Linked DNA regions of Haloterrigena salifodinae. The main gene of each other region encodes a partner of the protein of the gene in region 4 in a complex. Links are inferred from orthologs where the notes say so. Each region holds a gene or a part of one and is shown on either strand. Other genes may lie near its edges. The genes, in order: EH209_RS20560, EH209_RS02615, EH209_RS08085, EH209_RS15215 and EH209_RS03430.

The links.
Region 1: EH209_RS15215 (region 4) and EH209_RS20560 share a complex: the UniProt entries of both Methanocaldococcus jannaschii proteins name them as parts of the RNA polymerase complex. The link is inferred for Haloterrigena salifodinae from one-to-one orthologs.
Region 2: EH209_RS15215 (region 4) and EH209_RS02615 share a complex: the UniProt entries of both Methanocaldococcus jannaschii proteins name them as parts of the RNA polymerase complex. The link is inferred for Haloterrigena salifodinae from one-to-one orthologs.
Region 3: EH209_RS15215 (region 4) and EH209_RS08085 share a complex: the UniProt entries of both Methanocaldococcus jannaschii proteins name them as parts of the RNA polymerase complex. The link is inferred for Haloterrigena salifodinae from one-to-one orthologs.
Region 5: EH209_RS15215 (region 4) and EH209_RS03430 share a complex: the UniProt entries of both Methanocaldococcus jannaschii proteins name them as parts of the RNA polymerase complex. The link is inferred for Haloterrigena salifodinae from one-to-one orthologs.

Annotation. Positions count from the first base shown.
Region 1 is NZ_RQWN01000005.1:79,154-82,800, reverse strand. What follows is about bases 468-3,370. They hold EH209_RS20560 (DNA-directed RNA polymerase subunit L), read right to left. Parts: upstream 2,110-3,370; coding sequence 1,825-2,109; downstream 468-1,824. Other genes in these bases: EH209_RS20555 (rhomboid family intramembrane serine protease), read left to right, coding at 2,267-3,370; EH209_RS20565 (hypothetical protein), read left to right, coding at 730-1,623. Outside these bases: imidazole glycerol phosphate synthase subunit HisF, read left to right, coding at 1-450; more of EH209_RS20555, read left to right, coding at 3,371-3,647. UniProt on the Methanocaldococcus jannaschii protein: DNA-dependent RNA polymerase (RNAP) catalyzes the transcription of DNA into RNA using the four ribonucleoside triphosphates as substrates.
Region 2 is NZ_RQWN01000001.1:502,227-505,745, reverse strand. What follows is about bases 558-3,332. They hold EH209_RS02615 (RNA polymerase Rpb4 family protein), read right to left. Parts: upstream 2,236-3,332; coding sequence 1,879-2,235; downstream 558-1,878. Other genes in these bases: EH209_RS02605 (helix-turn-helix domain-containing protein), read left to right, coding at 2,773-3,332; EH209_RS02610 (50S ribosomal protein L21e), read right to left, coding at 2,242-2,550; EH209_RS02620 (DUF655 domain-containing protein), read right to left, coding at 1,236-1,832; EH209_RS02625 (hypothetical protein), read right to left, coding at 630-1,073. Also shown: EH209_RS02630 (16S ribosomal RNA methyltransferase A), read right to left, coding at 1-499; more of EH209_RS02605, read left to right, coding at 3,333-3,462. UniProt on the Methanocaldococcus jannaschii protein: DNA-dependent RNA polymerase (RNAP) catalyzes the transcription of DNA into RNA using the four ribonucleoside triphosphates as substrates. This subunit is less well bound than the others.
Region 3 is NZ_RQWN01000001.1:1,612,867-1,616,425, forward strand. What follows is about bases 497-3,311. They hold EH209_RS08085 (DNA-directed RNA polymerase), read left to right. Parts: upstream 497-1,523; coding sequence 1,524-2,099; downstream 2,100-3,311. Other genes in these bases: EH209_RS08075 (translation initiation factor IF-2 subunit gamma), read left to right, coding at 497-1,099; EH209_RS08080 (PIN domain-containing protein), read left to right, coding at 1,130-1,522; spt4 (transcription elongation factor subunit Spt4), read left to right, coding at 2,102-2,299; EH209_RS08095 (GTP-dependent dephospho-CoA kinase family protein), read left to right, coding at 2,307-2,933; EH209_RS08100 (hypothetical protein), read left to right, coding at 3,033-3,311. In the rest of the region: more of EH209_RS08075, read left to right, coding at 1-496; more of EH209_RS08100, read left to right, coding at 3,312-3,389; EH209_RS08105 (fumarylacetoacetate hydrolase family protein), read right to left, coding at 3,434-3,559. UniProt on the Methanocaldococcus jannaschii protein: DNA-dependent RNA polymerase (RNAP) catalyzes the transcription of DNA into RNA using the four ribonucleoside triphosphates as substrates.
Region 4 is NZ_RQWN01000003.1:134,299-137,939, reverse strand. Bases 426-3,322 are described here. They hold EH209_RS15215 (DNA-directed RNA polymerase subunit B''), read left to right. Parts: upstream 426-1,035; coding sequence 1,036-2,610; downstream 2,611-3,322. Other genes in these bases: rpoB (DNA-directed RNA polymerase subunit B), read left to right, coding at 2,617-3,322; EH209_RS15220 (DNA-directed RNA polymerase subunit H), read left to right, coding at 808-1,035. Also shown: more of rpoB, read left to right, coding at 3,323-3,641. UniProt on the Methanocaldococcus jannaschii protein: DNA-dependent RNA polymerase (RNAP) catalyzes the transcription of DNA into RNA using the four ribonucleoside triphosphates as substrates. The Rpo2 subunit (Rpo2N and Rpo2C in this organism) is implicated in DNA promoter recognition and in nucleotide binding.
Region 5 is NZ_RQWN01000001.1:669,882-673,395, forward strand. Bases 165-2,934 are described here. They hold EH209_RS03430 (DNA-directed RNA polymerase subunit N), read right to left. Parts: upstream 1,762-2,934; coding sequence 1,567-1,761; downstream 165-1,566. Other genes in these bases: rpsB (30S ribosomal protein S2), read right to left, coding at 165-180; eno (phosphopyruvate hydratase), read right to left, coding at 177-1,382; EH209_RS03425 (DNA-directed RNA polymerase subunit K), read right to left, coding at 1,379-1,564; EH209_RS03435 (30S ribosomal protein S9), read right to left, coding at 1,774-2,172; EH209_RS03440 (50S ribosomal protein L13), read right to left, coding at 2,166-2,609. In the rest of the region: more of rpsB, read right to left, coding at 1-164; more of EH209_RS03445, read right to left, coding at 2,935-2,959; EH209_RS03455 (DNA-directed RNA polymerase subunit D), read right to left, coding at 3,333-3,514. UniProt on the Methanocaldococcus jannaschii protein: DNA-dependent RNA polymerase (RNAP) catalyzes the transcription of DNA into RNA using the four ribonucleoside triphosphates as substrates.

The DNA.
Region 1 (3,647 bases), on a different replicon or contig from region 4:
GCCAAGGCCTTCGGCAACCAGTGTATCGTCATCAGCGTCGACGCCAGACGGCGGTTCGACGAAGGGGGCGAACACTACGTCGAGATCGACGGCGAGTCCTGCTGGTTCGAGTGCACCAAGAAGGGCGGCCGAGAGGGAACCGGCGTCGACGTCCTCGAGTGGGCACAGGAGGCCGAGTCCCGCGGCGCGGGCGAACTGTTCGTCAACTCGATCGACAAGGACGGCACCAAGGACGGCTACGACCTGCCGCTGACGGAGGCGGTCTGCGACGCCGTCGACACGCCCGTCATCGCCTCCTCTGGCTGTGGCGGCCCCGAGGACATGTACGACGTGTTCACGGAAGCCGGCGCCGACGCCGGCCTCGCGGCCTCGATCTTCCACTTCGACGAGTACTCGATCGAGGAGACCAAGGAGTATCTGGACGAGCGGGGCGTCCCGGTTCGACTCTGAACCGCGAGCGAACGAACCGGCGAACGGCTGTCGGCCGTGAGCCAGTGAGCAAGCGGCTTTTTGGTCCAGATTTTTGCGCGAGTGGTGAGTGGAACGAACCCGAGCGGAAAAAGGTGGGAACGGAGTATCTGGACGACCGGAACGTTCCGGTTCGACTCTGATTCGCGAGCGAACGAAACGGTGAATGGCAGTCGGCCGTGAGCCGGTGAGCGAGGCAACTCAGGCCGTTCGTTTCGACTTCCAACACGCTTATATCGACACAGTCGTGCGTTACGACCAGTGAAGTGGCGGTGCACGTGGTGTGGCAAACCTCACGCGGAAGACGACCCTCCCTGTGATAACTGCGGACACAATACCTTCGAGAAGGCGGTCATCCGCGAGGGCGAGGGCGAAGACGAGACAGAGGCCGAGCGAAGCGAGTCCTCGAGGGCGGCCTCGAGCGACCGTGACCCCGCCGTCGACACCGGCGTGACCGAGACGGAAACGGTCGACACTGGCACCACCTACGTCTGGCGGTGTCAGGACTGCGGTCGTGACCACGTCAAGTACAATCCGCCGTGTTCGCGCTGCGGTAACCACGACTTGGAGAAGATCGAACAGAACTACGACGATGTCGACGGCGAACTCGAGACGTCCAGTTGGCTCGAGGTGGCCAAGCCGTACGCGCCGATTCTGGCGGCCATCGTCGTGGTCGCCGCACTGTTCGCGACCGGTGTCGTACCGCTGTCGATCATTCCGGGCGTCGGCGAACCGTCGCCGCCCGACGCGCCGGGGTCGGGCAGCCAGGCCGCGGGGATCGACCTCGAGGCGACCGAACTCGAGGTTCACGACCGACTCGAGACCGAGCGCGATAGCTCGCGCTCGTACGACGACGGACTCGCGGCCTACGCCGAGTACAACAACCGAGCGTACGTGGCGAGCGAGCACGACGGCACGGAATCGGAGGGGGTCCAGCCGAGCGATTTCGGCGTCGGTTGCGGGAGCGCAGGCACCAGCGGTCAGTTGACCCCGCCGCTATCGATCGACGACTACGACGACGAGGCCGCCCTCGCCGACGAGATCGCCGGCGGGCTCGAGACCAGCGACGCGGTCACGGATCCCGAACTCGAGCGCGAGGGGCTCGACTTACACGTCGTCGAGGGGTCAGTCTACGTCCACTACGCAGCCTGCTAGGCGAACGCCGTTTCGTTCTGCACCATGAGGATCAGCGCGCGCCACCGCACAGTAGTTGGCCTGAGTGGTGGGGGACGCGGCGCTATAGTGAGCTGTTGGACGTTCCGATCCCGTCCGGACGGAGCGTGATCTACCTCGAGAGACGTTTCCGGCGAGAAGACGAGGACTCGAGCCCCCGAGATCGAGTGTCGAAGCTCCTGTTCAGGCGGCCGCTTCGAACGCCTCGCGGAAGGAGATGGCCTTCTCGCGGACGTTGACTGCCGCATCCTCGAGGGCCTCGAGCGGATCGACGCCGCCCTCGGTCTTGATCGTGAGGATGGGTTCGGTCTGGCCACCCGACTGTTCGGGGTTGACGTCGTAGGTGGCCGCGCTGACGTTCTCGTGCTCGAGCAGTGCGCCCTTGAGGACGTTCATGAAGGTGTGATCCTCGCCAGCGATCTCGATCGAAAGTTCGGTGTCGGTGCTCTCGGTGACCCGCAGTTCCATGTCCACCGTTCCGGTCGTCGGCCGCTTGTAGCTTTCTGTTCGGGCTCGAGGGACGGCGGTCGGCGACGGGGTCGACCGCGCGTGCGTGATCGGCGATTGCACGACCCGCGATAGGGAGAACCTAAACCAATATACAGCCGCGGCCGAACCACTGGATATGCTCTCGCAGGAGGCCCTCCTGACGATCGCGCTGTCGGTCGTCGTCCCGCTGTTTATGGTGGCATCGGTGCTCGCCTCCGTCGCTGTCGTCCGCAGACTCCACAGCCCCGCCCGCCGCTGGGGCGACGTCGCCCGCTCGCGACTCGTCCTGGGCGTCCCGTGGGGATCGTTGCTCGTGATCGCGCTGGTCTACTGCATCTACCTGTTCGTCCAGGACGGAATCACCGCGTTCGGAAGCCCGGTAACGCTCCCCTACCGCGCGTATTCGTACTTCTATCCGCTGGGAATGCTAACGGCGTCGTTCTCCCACGCCGGCCCGGGACACCTCATCGGGAACCTCGCCGGCGCCGTCGTCGTCGCGCCGATTGCGGAGTACGCCTGGGGCCACTACCCCGACGGACGGGGCGAGACGGCGGCGACGTCGTGGCGGACCAACCCGTGGATCCGCGCGCTGGTAGTCTTCCCGCTGATCGTCGTCGCGATCACGATCGGCTCGAGCCTGTTCGCGCTCGGTCCCGTCATCGGCTTCTCGGGGATCGTCTTCGCCTTCGCAGCCTTTTCGCTCGTCCACTATCCGATCGTGACGCTCATCGGCGTGCTCGGTGTGCAGAGCGCACTGCTGACGCTCTATCGCGCACTCCAGACGCCGATCGGCGTCTACGTGGCCCAGCCGCGGGCCCCGTCGGCGCCCTCGTGGGCGGGCATCGCCATTCAGGGCCACGCGCTGGGATTCTTCATCGGACTCGTCCTCGCGATCGGACTCCTCCGGCAGCGGGGACGCCGTCCCGACGCGCTTCGGGTCTGGATCGCAATCCTGCTGTTCGGCTTCGCTCAGGGTCTGTGGCAGATCTACTGGTTCGGCAGCGCGAACGTCTACTACCTCTTCCAGGGCCCCGGCGTTCTGGTCGTCGTCGTCCTCGCGCTCGTCGTCACGATCGCGATAACGGCCTCGGATCGCCCGGTCGTCCCCGACCGACTCGAGCGTCGCCTCGCTCGACTCCGCGGCTCGGGTTCTAGGTCGCCCGTCGCTCGGCCGTTCGAGATCGCCCGCGGCAGCGATCGGTCGTCGACCTCGCCCCTCGAGCGGATCGGCGAGATCGCGACGGCGGCGACCGACCGGGGGTCGACGCGTCTCTCGTCGGTCACGCGGCGCAAGACGGCGCTGTTCGCCGTGTTGGCCGTCTTCGCCGTCGTCGCCGGCGCGGCGGTCCCGGTCAACCTCTTCGTGCTCGATGACGCGACCGAGGCCTCCGAGTCGGCCGTCCAGATCGATGACTACACGATCCAGTACGCCGAAGGAGTCGAGAACCAGAAGGTCTCGCCGGTCCAGGTGGGACCGCTCGCGGAGGCCATCTCGATCGAGTCCAGCGGGGTGATCG
Region 2 (3,519 bases), on a different replicon or contig from region 4:
GGGTCGACACCGAGAGCCGGCCGTACTCGGACGTACCGGGCTCGGCGACCATCCGCTCGGCGAACTCCCGCTGGAACATGAGAACAAGGGGACGCCCTTCGGGGAGTAAGCGGAAGGTAATCTCGCTCGAGACGCCGTAGGGGAGATTGGAAAGCGAGGCCGTGAACTCGGGCAGGTCGACCTCGAGGGCGTCGCCCTCGATCACCGTCAGGTCGCCGGCCGCGATCTCGTCGGCGAATTCCTTGCGGAGGAACGCAGCGAGTTCCCGGTCGCGCTCGACGACGGTAACGTCGTCGTCCTCGTCGCCCATCGCCAGCAGGCGGTCCGTCAGCGCGCCCGTTCCGCCGCCGATCTCGAGGACGTGGTCGGTGTCGGCGTCGATCTCCTCGAGGTAGGTCGGCAGCCGGTCCAGTACACGATCGTCGACCAGAAAGTGCTGGTCCCGATCCGGATCGCCGCGGACGCCCGCCCGCGCGATCAGTCCGTCTGGGTCTCTCATTGACTGTGGTTGCGCGGGGACGGGTGTAAACGCACCGTCTCGCGGTTTCGGTACGACCCTCGAGCGGCTCCGATCCGAACCGACTCTATCGCGGGCGTCTCGAGGGGCACCGTTCGACGACGAGGGCGAGTCAGTGGTTTTGCTGAAAGTCGATATAGCGGTCGCCGCTGTCCGGATCGGTACGGAGTTCGATGAAGAGCCTATCGGTACGGTCGTCGTCGTCGACCAGCGCCGGATAGAAGTGGTACGTATCGCTCACCGCCGGCGCCGTCGAAACGGCGACGTCGACGACGTACGTATCGCTCTCGAGCGCGTCGTCGTCGGTCCGTTCCGCCGCGACGGCGCCCTCGGGCGGCGGCGAGAGTTCGTACCGCTCTCGCAAGACGACCGCGTCGGTGTACTCCTCGGCGTCCGCGAGAAACACTTCGACGTCGATCTCGTGTCGCTCCGAGTCGAAGTTCAGCAGCGTCAGCGACAGCTGGGGCGTCTCCGAACCGAAGTCGAGACAGCCCGAAAGCGCCGCGAGACCGCCGCCTCCGCCGAGTGCAAGACACGTTCGTCGGGATACTGCCATTGAATCGACGCCAACACGTTAGTAATATAGACTCTCTTATCGAGACTGTCCCGTTCGATCGATCCGGTCGCTCGAGCGCTAACGTCGGAGAGAAGTGACTGTCGGCTGTGACGGGTACCGGTTGCCGTCAGGAACCCCTCGCCGGTCGCGACGGGGTAGCTCTCACTGATTCTGTTCCTGTTCGCGCCGGCCGACGAACGTCTGGTACTTCAGGTCGTCGTCGCGCAGTTCTTCCAAAATACGCTCGACGAGAATTTCGTCGGGATCGTGGAGCCCGGAGACGCGTTCGGAGAGCTCCTCGAAGCTCTCGAAGGGCTTTCGCTTGCGTTCGTCGAGGATGCCGTTGCGGAGCTTCTTCCCGATCCCCGGCAGCAGGTTCAGCTGGTGGAGCCGCAGCGTGATCGGCTGGGCGTCATTGTAGAAGTCGACGAACCGTTCCTCCTCGTCCTCGACGAGGTCCGCGACGACGTACTCGAGTTCCGACTGGGCGCCCGAGGAGAGGTCCTCGTACTCGACCCGCCGGGCTTCGGTGACGACGTCGCGTTCGCTGGCGGGCTCGATGACGACGTCGCTGCCGATCGTGAGTCGCTCGTCCTCGTCGAACGCGACCTGATAGAGCTCGAAGTTATCGGTCTCGAGGGCGTAGCCGGCCGGCGATTTCTCGTACTGCGGACGGCTGTCGTCCGAGAGCCCGTGCGCGAGATAGTCCAATACGACTGCGCGACGGACGTCCGCCTCGCCGCTATCGGATTCGGTCATTGTGATAACCATACGGCGACGGCGTACTTAAAGAGTCGGCCCGCGGTCAGGCGTACTGGGCGACGACGTTGAGGATCTCGTCGAGTTCGTCACCCGACAGCGAGTACCGTTGCTGTGCGTACACCGAGCGGAGTTCATCGCGGTTGCGCGGCAGGAGGTTGGCGATCTTGTACGCCGTCGGTTCATCGACCTTCTCTACCTCCTGGAGCTGGTCGACGAGGTCCTGTGCCTCGGCGGGCTCGAGGACGGTAAACCGGTTGACGTGCTCGACTGCGCGTGCGAGCTCGTACGGCAGCTCCCGGTCCTCGTCTAACGCCCGTTCGGCTTCGATGTCGGCGAGCAGCTCCTTCGTTTCCGAGACCGTGAGGAACTCCTCGTCGACGATCTCCTTGAAGATCGTCATGCTCGCTCAGATCCGGGTCTTCTCTTGGTTCTGGGCGCGCATGTGCGCGGCGGTGACGATCAGCGTCTTCTCCTTGCCGCGGTCGCTGATCTGGACCTTGAAGGCGTCGCCCTGTTTGCCGATGACTTCGCCGGTCTGTCCGTCGAAGCGCGGGTGGAAGCGGCCGTTGGGGACGCTCGGGTCGATCTTGAGGTGGACCTTCTCGCCCTCCTCGTACTCCTGAATCGCGCGCTGTGGCGACGAGGTGCCACGGTTTCGAGGTTCGTTCGAGAGTTTTCTACGGGATCCCTGACGAGGGCCATTAGAGTTCGGCATAGTCGTACGACGGTGTTGTCCGGTCGGCGTTATAAAACGCACGTATTCGTACGGCCGCGGCGGCGACGAGCCGATCGGCCCGCCGTCGGGCGGTAATGAGGGCGAAACCGGACGGCGCCGCGGGCTGATCGCCGGAGAGAGCGCGGTGGGTCGGCCGGTTCCCGCGAACTGGGAGCGTAGGGGGTGTTTATTGAAGCGGTCCTGTGGTATTCCTACGCATTGATGCGTCAGTACGAACTTCGGCTCTCGCCGCAGGGAGGGTGGTTTCATCCGTTCGAAAAGCGGATCGATCGCCGCGAAGGGGTCGACCGCGTGGCGATCCACCGGATCCGTCTCCGCCCCGACGGGCTCGGGGTGATGGTCTACGAACTCGCGGGGGAGTTCGAACGCGTCGAGGCGCTCGTCGACGAGGAGCTCGGCTCGCTCGGCTACTGGATCGAGGAGTACGGCGACCGAATCTTTGTCTGTTCGCGGTTCGTTCCGAACGAGACCGTCAGCGAACTCCTGCGGGTGACGCGGGACTTTCAGGTGTTCCTCGACCCGCCACTGACGTACGTCCGCGGGGGCGATCTCAAGGTGTCGCTGTTCGCGACCGAGGAGTCGTTCCAGCGGGCGCGGTCGGTCGTGCCCGACACCGTCGATCTCACCCTCGAGACGAAGCAGCCGTTCGAACCTGAGGAGAACGTCTTCCTCGCGTCGCTCACGCCGAAACAGCGCCGGCTGTTCGAGACGGCGATTGAACTCGGCTACTACGGCTCGCCCCGGGAGACGACCTACGAGGAGATCGGCCGCGAGGTCGGCATCGCAGGCGGGACGGTCGGCGAACACCTCCGGAAGATCGAGGCGAAACTCGTCGATCACGTCGTCTCGGCCTCGGTCACGGAGTCGCCGAAGCGACGACAGCTCCAGTGAGGCGGTTTCCGGCCGGCCCGAAGGAGCAAGAGTCACCCGGCTCGAGGTCGTTGGGCC
Region 3 (3,559 bases), on a different replicon or contig from region 4:
TATCCGGCTGGGGTACGCGGACGCGACGTTCCGCTACTGTGACGGACTCGAGGAACCCGAATGTTACACCGTCGAGGAGGAGTGTGCGGACGGCTCGCCGAGCGAGCCGCTCCGGACCGTGTCGTTCGTCGACGCCCCGGGTCACGAGACCCTCATGGCGACGATGCTATCGGGCGCCTCGCTGATGGACGGCGCCGTGTTGGTGGTCAGCGCCAACGAACCCGTCCCGCAGCCCCAGACCGAAGAGCATCTGATGGCGCTCGACATCATTGGCATCGACAACATCGTCATCGCTCAGAACAAGGTCGACCTCGTCAGCAGCGATCAGGCTCGTCAGAACTACGAGGAGATCCAAGAGTTCGTCGAGGGCACCGTCGCCGAAGGCGCGCCCGTCGTTCCGGTGTCGGCCGGCCAGGAGGTCAACCTTGACCTGCTGATTCAGGCCATCGAGGAGGAGATCCCCACGCCCGACCGGGATCCCGACGCCAATCCGCGGATGCACGTCGCCCGCAGTTTCGACATTAACAAGCCGGGAACGAGCGCGAAGGATCTCGCCGGCGGCGTCCTCGGAGGCAGCCTCGTACAGGGTCAACTCGAGGTCGACGACGAGATCGAAATCCGCCCCGGTCGCGAGGTCGAGGAAGGCGGCCAGACCGAGTACGTCCCGATCGAGACGACGGTTCGGTCGCTGCAAGCCGGCGGAGAGACCGTCGACACCGTCACGCCGGGCGGCCTGCTTGGCGTCGGAACCGGTCTCGACCCCTCGCTGACGAAAGGCGACGCGCTGGCCGGCCGACTCGCCGGGCCGCCGGGATCGCTCCCGCCGACCTGGCAGTCCTTCACGATGGAGGTCGACCTGCTCGAGCGCGTCGTCGGCGCCGAGAGCGGCGAGACGGTCGACGAGATCAGCACGGGCGAACCGCTGATGATGACCGTCGGCACGGCGACGACCGTCGGCGCCGTCACCAGCGCCCGCGAGGGCGAGTGCGAGGTCAACCTCAAGCGGCCCGTCGCCGCCGAACCGGGCGCGAAGATCGCGATCAACCGCCGCATCGGCGCGCGCTGGCGGCTGATCGGGCTCGGAACGCTCACAGAATAACACGACCGACGACGAGACATCCGACAACGAATGGCTACGCCGACGCAGGTCGCCCTCGACACGAGCGCGCTCATGATGCCCGTCGAACTCGACGTTCGGCTGTTCGACGAACTCGAGCGGTTGCTCAACGACTACGAGGCGACGGCTCCCCAAGCCGTCCTCGAGGAACTCCGTCGCCTCTCGGAGAAGGGCGGCGAGGAGGGAACGGCCGCGAACGTTGGCCACGATCTGGCGACCGAGCGCTGTCTCGTCGTCGACACGGAGGCGTCGTACGCCGACGACGCGCTGGTCGAACTCGCCCGCGAGGACGTCGTCGACTACGTCGTCACGAACGATCGCCCGCTGCGCGACCGGGTGCTCGAGGCGAGTGTACCGGTAATTGCATTACGCGGGAGAAACAAGTTAGCGATCACTCAACCATAGAATGTACAAACGGGTCAAACTGAAAGACACGGTAGAAGTACCGCCGGAGGAGCTCGGCGACGTCTCGCCGGACCTCGTGAAGCGACTGCTGCAGGACAAACTCGAGGGGCGCATGGACGAGGAGGTCGGTAGCGTCGTCTCGGTTACCGAGGTTCACGACATCGGCGAGGGGACGGTCCTCCCGAACCGACCGGGCGTCTACTACGAGGCCGAGTTCGACGCGGTCACCTTCGATCCGCAGATGCAGGAAGTCGTCGACGGCACCGTCGTCGAAGTCGTCGAGTTCGGCGCCTTCGTCGGCATCGGCCCGGTCGACGGCCTACTGCACGTCTCGCAGATCAGCGACGAGTACCTCGCCTTCGACGGCGAGAACCAGCGGCTCTCCTCGAACGAGTCCGACCGCGCGCTCGGCGTCGAGGACGCCGTCCGCGCTCGGATCGTCACCAAAAGCATCGACGAGCGCAACCCGCGGGACTCGAAGATCGGCCTCACGGCCAAACAGCCCGGCCTGGGCAAACACGGCTGGCTCGAGGAGGAACACGAGAAACGCGAAGCCACGACAGCCGAGGGTGAGTAACCATGGCATCGGATCGTCTCGTCTGTCGCGAGTGTCACCGGGTCAACGAACCCAACAACGACACCTGCGAGAGCTGTAACTCCTCGTCGCTGACCGAGGACTGGGCGGGCTACGTCGTCATCGCCCACCCCGAGGAGAGCCAGATCGCCACCGAGATGCAGGTCACCGAACCCGGCGCGTACGCGCTGAAGGTCCGCTGACGGCGCTGTGACCCGCGACGATTCTCCCGCCGAGACGGACGCGGACACGAACGAGACTACGGACGAAGCAGACGCGGCGTCGACTCCCGACATCGACGATCAGCTACTGGTCCTGCCCGACGAACTCCGCCACGAACTCAAGGAGCCGATGGGTCCAATCGAGACCGACGCCGACCGACTCCTCGAGGACGTCGACGGGCCGCTGATCGCCGTCGGCGACGTCGTCACCTACCACTTCCTGCGAGCGGGTCGCCCGCCGGACGTCGCGCTCGTCGACGAGCGGACCAAGCGGTCGGCCGTCGACGAGGAGATCCGCGAGACCGTCACCGAGGGGACGACCGTCGAGGTCGTCAACCCGCCCGCGGAGATCTCGCAGGCGGTCGTCGAGGCCCTCCTCGAGGGGTTGGCCCGCGACGATCCGACGACCATCCTCGTCGAGGGCGAGGAGGACCTGGTCGCTCTGCCGGCGATCGTCGCCGCCCCCGAAGGCGCGAGCGTCGTCTACGGCCAGCCCGACGAGGGGATGGTCCACGTGAAGATTACCGACGACCACCGGGCGGATATCCGCGAACTGCTCGGTCGGTTCGAGGGCGACGTCGATCGCTTCTGGGAAATACTCGAGGACGGAACGTAGCGCTCGAGCGAATTCGCGATCGGTCCCGATTCGAGCCGACGCCGCGAGTGCGCACGGCGTTTCACAAGAATATTGTCAGCAGGAATTGTTTTCTGAGCTATGGATAGAGCCGTCCTCGCGGGGATCGCCATCGGCGCGGCCGCCGGCGGGGCGCTACGCGTCGCGTTCGGCTCGAACTGGTTCCTAATCACCGCCGTGGTTGCGATCTACGCCGGCTGGGGGTACTTCGAAGTGCGCTACCGTCGACTGCTCTGGAGCGAGTTTCCCACCTTCGATCGGTCGGCGGACCGACTCGGCTACGCGATCGGGCTGTTCGGCGTCACTCTCGGCACCTCGGCGTTCGGCCAGCGGTACGCGGCGGGCGGGGCCGGCATCGAGTTCCTCGTCGGCTACCTCGGCGTTATCGGCTTCCTCCTTACCTCGAGCAGGGCGAGCGCGGACGCCGACTCAGATTGAACAGGGTCGACGCGCTTCCCTGTTCTCGCTCGACCGACACGCTGTCACTCGAGGACCGTGTGCTCGAGTGTGCCGATTCCCTCGATCTCGAGTTCGACCGTATCCCCGTCCTCGAGGAACGTCCCCAACTCGAGTCCACAGCCCTCGCCGACGGTGCCGCTTCCGATGAC
Region 4 (3,641 bases):
TCGTCGATTGTTGTTTTCGGAAGAAGACGCCCGGAGCGGGATTTGAACCCGCGTCACGACCGTGACAGGGTCGTATGATGGGCCACTACACCATCCGGGCTTCCAACGCAACTCTTCCTTTCCCGGTGACGGTATTAAGGGTTGTGTTCTGGATATTATTCAGTTGTCTTATCATTATCGGAGACCGTCTCTCGTCTGGCGCTCTTGGAAGTAGTCAACCGATAGAGATCGCGTTCCCCAGGGGTCACTTCGGGCTCTCTGCGGAAAAGGCACCTCTAGCGGAATGGGGGCCACCTGAACTTCGCTCACGTCGGTTCGCTTGTCCCGTAGTTCGAATCCCTGATTTCCGGCTTGCCGCTCATTATTGACGAGCACACGCTACGCAGTGCTCGTCGACTTGTTGTTCGCGGAAGAAGACGCCCGGAGCGGGATTTGAACCCGCGTCACGACCGTGACAGGGTCGTATGATGGGCCACTACACCATCCGGGCTTCCAACGCAACTCTTCCTTTCCCGAAGATAGTATTAAGGCTTTCCAATCGATCACCGTGTGGTACGGCGAATCGAATCATGGAGTCCCCCTCGAGCCCCCACTGTGATACACTCCCTCACGCTCCACAAGGAATTTAACTGATACCGGGGTACTGTCGCACGTGATCGGTGCCTCCGGTCAGGGCCGCTCCGGTCGGGTAGCTGCGCTACCCGCTCGAGTTAGTAACCGTTAAATGCGTCCCGGCGGTATTCTGCTGTAGTATCTCGTGACAGCCGCTTCTCTCCCAATAGCCGACACGCACACCAACCCCAACACATGGTAGACGTAAGCCAACACGAACTCGTTCCGGAGCACACCGTACTCGACGAGGACGCGCTCGACGAGGTCCTCGAGGAGTACGACATCGACCGCACAGACCTGCCGAAAATCAAGCGCAGCGATCCCGCCCTGCCGGACGAGGCGGAGATCGGCGACGTTATCAAGATCGTTCGGAACTCACGGACAGCCGACCAGGCAGTCGTATACCGACTCGTGGTGGAATAAATGTCAATAGAACTCAATCGCGAGAAACGGCGAGAGATCTCGCGCGAATACTTCGCGAAGGAACGGATCGCCGAACACCACTACCGGTCGTTCAACGCCTTCCTCAACCGCGGAATGCAGGAAGTCGTCGACGAGAAGGAGACGATCGACACGGACATCGGCGACAAGGAAGGGGAGGAACCCGTTCACGTCAAACTCGGCGACGTCCGCGTCGTGACGCCCCGCGTCAGGGAGGCAGACGGCTCGGAAGAGTTGCTCTATCCGCAGGAAGCCCGGCTACGTAACATTACCTACTCCGCGCCGGTCTTCATGGAGATGTCGATCGTCAAGGGCGAGGAGGGCGACCAGCGGGTCGTCGACTCCACCGAGACGAAGATCGGTCGGATGCCGATCATGGTCGGCTCCGACAAGTGTAACATCGCCGGCTTCTCCGACGAGGAGCTCGTCGAGATCGGCGAAGACCCCGCCGACCCGGGCGGCTACTTCATCGTCAACGGCTCCGAGCGGGTGCTGATGACCAGCGAGGACCTCGCGCCTAACAAGATCCTCGCCGAGTACGACACCAAGTACGGCGACGAGATCCAGGTCGCCAAGACCTTCTCCCAGCGCCGTGGCTACCGCGCGCTCGTTCTCTGCGAACGGAACCGCGAGGGGCTGCTCGAGGTTTCGTTCCCGTCGGTATCGGGCTCGATCAACTTCGTCACGCTCGTCCGCGCGCTGGGGCTGGAGAGCGACGAGGAGATCGTCCACAAGGTCTCGAACGACCCCGAGGTCGTCAAGTACATGCTCGAGAACCTCGAGGCCGCCGAGGTCCAGAGCGAAGAGGAGGCCATCGAGGAACTTGGGAAGCGCGTCGCCTCCGGGCAGGGGAAAAACTACCAGCTCAAGCGCGCGAATTACGTCATCGACCGCTACCTGCTGCCCCACCTCCACGAGGACGGCGTCGAGGAGGAGGACGTCCGGATCAATAAGGCCCACTACCTCTGCCGGATGGCCGAGGCCTGCTTCGAACTCGCGCTAGGTCGGCGCGACTCGGACGACAAGGACCACTACGCCAATAAGCGGCTGAAGGTCAGCGGCGATCTGATGAAGGACCTGTTCCGGACCGCGCTGAACAAGCTGGCCCGGGACGTGAAGTACCAGCTCGAGCGCGCCAACATGCGCAACCGGAACCTCTCGGTCTCGACTGTCGTCCGTTCGGACGTCCTGACCGAGCGCCTGGAGCACCCGATCGCGACGGGCAACTGGGTCGGCGGCCGCTCCGGCGTCTCGCAGCTTGTCGACCGGACCGACTTCATGGGCGTTCTGTCGCACCTGCGCCGCCTTCGCAGTCCGCTCTCGCGCTCGCAGCCGCATTTCGAAGCGCGGGACTTACACGCAACTCAGTGGGGTCGCATCGGACCCTCGGAGACGCCCGAGGGGCCGAACTGTGGGCTGGTGAAGAACTTCGCGCAGTCGATGGAGCTCTCCCAGAACGTCGAGGACGAACAGGAACTCAAACGTGAACTGGCATCGATGGGCGTCGAGGGGATTCCCGGCCTCGAGGGCATCGAACGATCGACCGCAGACGACTGATCAATTATGAGCAGCCAACAACGAGACGCGAAAGTGTACGTCAACGGGTCGCTGGTGGGGACCCATCCCGATCCGCACGAGCTAGCCGAACAGATCCGCGAAGCGCGACGCATCGGCGACGTTTCCGAGATGGTCAACGTCTCGGTGAAAGAGCGCACCCGCGAAGTGATCGTCAACGCCGACGCCGGCCGCGCGCGACGACCCCTGCTAGTCGTCGAGGACGGCGAACCGCGCATCTCCGACCAGGAGATCGAGGCGATACAGGACGGCGACCTCGAGTTCGACGATCTCGTCGAGCACGGCTACGTCGAGTTCATCGACGCTGAGGAGGAAGAGGACATCCTCGTGGCCGTCGACGAAGAGCACCTCACCGAGAAACACACCCACCTCGAGATCGATCCGTCGCTGATCTTCTCGATCGGTGCGGGGATGATCCCCTACCCCGAGCACAACGCCTCGCCGCGTATTACGATGGGTGCGGGGATGATCAAGCAGTCGCTGGGGCTGCCGAGCGCGAACTACCGGATCCGGCCGGACACGCGCCAGCACCTGCTGCACTACCCCCAGCTCTCGATGGTCAAGACCCAGACCACCGAACAGATCGGCTACGACGAGCGCCCCGCGGCGCAGAACTTCGTCGTCGCCGTGATGAGCTACGAAGGGTTCAACATCGAGGACGCGCTGGTCATGAACAAGGCCAGCGTCGAGCGCGCGCTCGCCCGATCGCACTTCTTCCGGACTTACGAGGGCGAGGAACGTCGCTACCCCGGCGGCCAGGAGGACCGCTTCGAGATCCCCTCCCAGGACGTCCGCGGCGCCCGCGGCGAGGACGCGTACAACCACCTGGACGAGGACGGTCTCGTGAACCCCGAGACGGAGGTCGACGAAAACTCCGTTCTCCTCGGGAAGACGAGCCCGCCGCGGTTCCTCGAGGAACCCGACGACATGGGCGGTCTCTCGCCCCAGAAGCGCCGCGAGACGTCGGTGACGATGCGCTCCGGTGAATCGGGCGTCGTCGACACCGTCACTCT
Region 5 (3,514 bases), on a different replicon or contig from region 4:
CTCCTCGTCGGCGGCTGGTTCGGCGTCGGCGTCGGCCTCCGCGGCCTCGGCGTCGGCGGATTGTTCGTCTACAGGCTCGACGTCCTCCTCGGCGGCGGGACCCGGCCCCTCGGCCGGCTCCTCGTCGATTTCCTCCTCGGCGGCGTCGAGCCCTTCTTGGGTTGCGTCGTTATCTGTCATGTCGCGTCGTCTGCGATTCTGATGAGCTCGTTGAGTTTGGCGGTTCGCTCGCCGCCGACGGCGCCCGTCTTGATGAAGGGCGCGTCGGTCGCGACGGCGAGGTGTGCGATCGTCGTGTCCTCGGTCTCGCCCGAGCGGTGGGAGATAACCGGATCGTAGCCGTTCTGGGCTGCGAGTTCGATCGCGTCGAAGGCGTCGGTCAGCGTCCCGATCTGGTTTGGCTTGATCAGGATGCTGTTGGCCGCACCGCGGTCGATACCCTCGACGAGTCGATCCGTGTTCGTGACGAACAGGTCGTCGCCGCAGATCAGCGTCTGGTCGCCGACTTCGTCGGTGAGGTCGGCGAAGGCGTCGTAGTCGTCCTCGTCGAGGGGGTCCTCGACGTAGACCAGATCGTACTCGCGGACGAGCTCCGCGATGTACTCGATCTGCTCGTCGGTGTCGCGGCTCCGGTCGCTGTACTCGTAGGTACCGGCGTCGCTGTCGTACAGCTCCGCGCCGGCGACGTCCAGTCCGAAGCCGATATTGAAGCCGACCTCGTCCTGAACGATCGAGACCGCTTCGTCGACGATCTCGAAGGCCTCGCTGTCGTCGATCGACGGCGCCCACGCCCCCTCGTCGCCCTTGCCGCAGGGAACGTCGCGTTCCTCGAGCAGGTCGGCGACGGTGCTGTGGACAGTGGCGTTGGCGAAGACGGCGTCCTCGACGCTGGGTGCGCCGACGGGCGCGACGAGGAACTCCTGAATGTCGGTCGCGTCGGCGGCGTGTTCGCCGCCGCCGACGACGTTCCCGAGCGGGATCGGGAAGTTCTGGCCGCGGAACGCGCCGCCTAAGTGCTGGAACAGCGGCGCGCCGAGCACGTCGGCACCGGCCTTCGCGGCGGCCATCGAGATGGCGACCGCGCTGTTGGCGCCGATCTCCGAGAAGTCGTCGGTTCCGTCGGCGGCGTGCAGTGCGGCGTCGACCTCGCGCTGGTTGCCGGCGTAGGCCTCGCCGACGAGCCGTGGGACGGCATCCTCGCGGGCCGCGGCGATCGCCTCACTGGGCGGTCGCTCGACGGCCTCGTACTCGCCGGTGCTGGCGCCGCTCGGCGCCGCGGCGCGGCCGAAACCGCCACTTTCTGTCACCACGTCGGCCTCGACGGTCGGATTGCCCCGCGAGTCGAGGATCCGACGCAGGCGAACGTCAGTGATGAGCGTCATTTTCGGTCGTACCCCCGTTTAACGGTGAACGGAAGCGCATCGGCGTCGTACTCCTCGGCGGCGATGAGGATCGGCTCCGACTGGTCGGTTTCGACCAGCACCGGCGCGCCGTAGGAGATCTGCAGCGCTCGAGCGCCGAGGATGCGTGCTTTCTCGTAGCGGTTGTGCTGTTGTTGTTGCATTGTTACTGGTACGGGGAGACGACGTCGACGAGGTCGCGGTGACTGACGAGCATGCGTCGACAGCAGTAGCGCTCGACGCCGAGTTCGTCGAGGACCTTCTCGGGATCCTCGTCGCCCTCGTTCGCTCGTTCGTCGAACTCCTCCCAGTGTTCGGCGACGACGTTGCCACAGGTGAAACACCGGACCGGTACCATCATGCTTGAATCACCTTAGCGGTAGGACTTCTGGTAGCGCGCCCGAGCGCCCGGGCCGCCCCATTTCTTCGGTTCGGACTGGCGAACGTCGTTGACCAGCAGCGACCGGTCGAACTCCATGTAGGCGTCGCGGAGTTCGGCATCGTTGGTGTGCTGGACGATGCCGCGTGCGATGGCGGTGCGGACGGCGTCAGCCTGTCCGCTAATGCCGCCGCCTTCGACGCGAATGTCGATGTCCATCTCGCTGCGCAGGTCCTCGCCGGCGATGCGGAACGGCTCGAGCATCTTGAGCCGGGACATCTCCGGTTCGACCAGTTCGACTGGCTTGGAGTTGATTCGGACGCGACCCTCGCCCTCGCGAACGGTCGCGCGGGCGACGGCGGTCTTTTTCTTTCCACTCGTGTTCGTTACCATGTGACGTTAGCACCTAACTGTTCGGAGACTTCGCCCAGCTGGACGAAGCGGATGTTCGAAAGCCGGTCCAGCGACGTCCCCTCGAGCACTTCCGCTTCCTGGTCGCCCTCGTAGGGGTTGCCGACGTAGACGCGGATGCTATCGAGCGCCTCTCGGCCGCGGGGCTTCTTGTACGGCAGCATGCCGCGAACGGAGCGCTTGAAGATCGTGTCCGGCCGCTTCGGGTAGTAGGGACCGCTGTCGGACTGCAGCTGCAGTCGCTTGCGGTAGGTACCGAAGACGTCCTCCTTGTCGCCGGTGATGATCGCGTCCTCGGCGTTGACGATGGCGATGCTCTCGCCGTCGAGTGCGCGCTGTGCGACTTCGCTGGCGACGCGACCGAGGATGCAGTCTCGGGCGTCGACGACGACGTCTGCGTCGAATTCCGCGATACTCATCGAATCACCCGGACGTTAGATCCATCGGGGTTTGCTTCGAGCGCCTGCTCGAGCGGTACTGATTCGCCAACCTGTTCGATCTTCGTCTCGGCCGAGGAACTGAAGTTGACGGCCGCGACGGTAACCGATTTCTGTAGTGCGCCGGAGCCCAGCACTTTGCCGGGAACGACGACGGTCTCTTCTTCGCGTGCGTATCGCTCGATACGGCCCAGGTTCACCTCTGCGTGGGTGCGCCGGGGCTTCTCGAGTCGATCCGCGACATCTCGCCAGACGTCGGCGTCCGTCTCGCGGGACGTCGACTTCAGCTCGGCGATGAGATCGTTGAGCCTCGGATTAGTTTTGCTACTCATTGGTTTCCTCCAAAGATACGGAACCGACGGGACGAGGAACCGTCTCGTCGGTCGTGGAATCGCTGTCGTGTCGAACGGCCTCAACGCGTACAGTTCGGCGTCCGGTACGGACGGTCGGCTGTTCGGTCGTGGACGTTCGACGAGTGAGAAGTGGATGCAGGGAGCAGGATTTGAACCTGCGGACTCCTACGAGACAGCGCCCTGAACGCTGCGCCGTTGGCCTGACTTGGCTATCCCTGCTCGCACTTCTGTGTATCCGCCGCCCCTTCAAACCCCTTTCGATTCCATCGGACGAGCCCGCACCGGTCTCGTTGCTAACGGCGCCGGCGAACGCGGGCTCTTGGTGTCGGGAATTGGGGCGGAACATCTGTTGCTATAGCTGTACTGCGTCTTCGAGTTCGGTCGCCCGGGACTCGATCGAGTCGGCGGCTCGCGTGACCAGTTCTTCAACGCTGAAGGAGCCGTCCGTCTCCACGTGGAAGACGAAGGCGTTGGGCACGTCCTCGACCTCGACCTCCTTCCCCGGATACCGGTTCGAGAGGTCGTGATCGAACT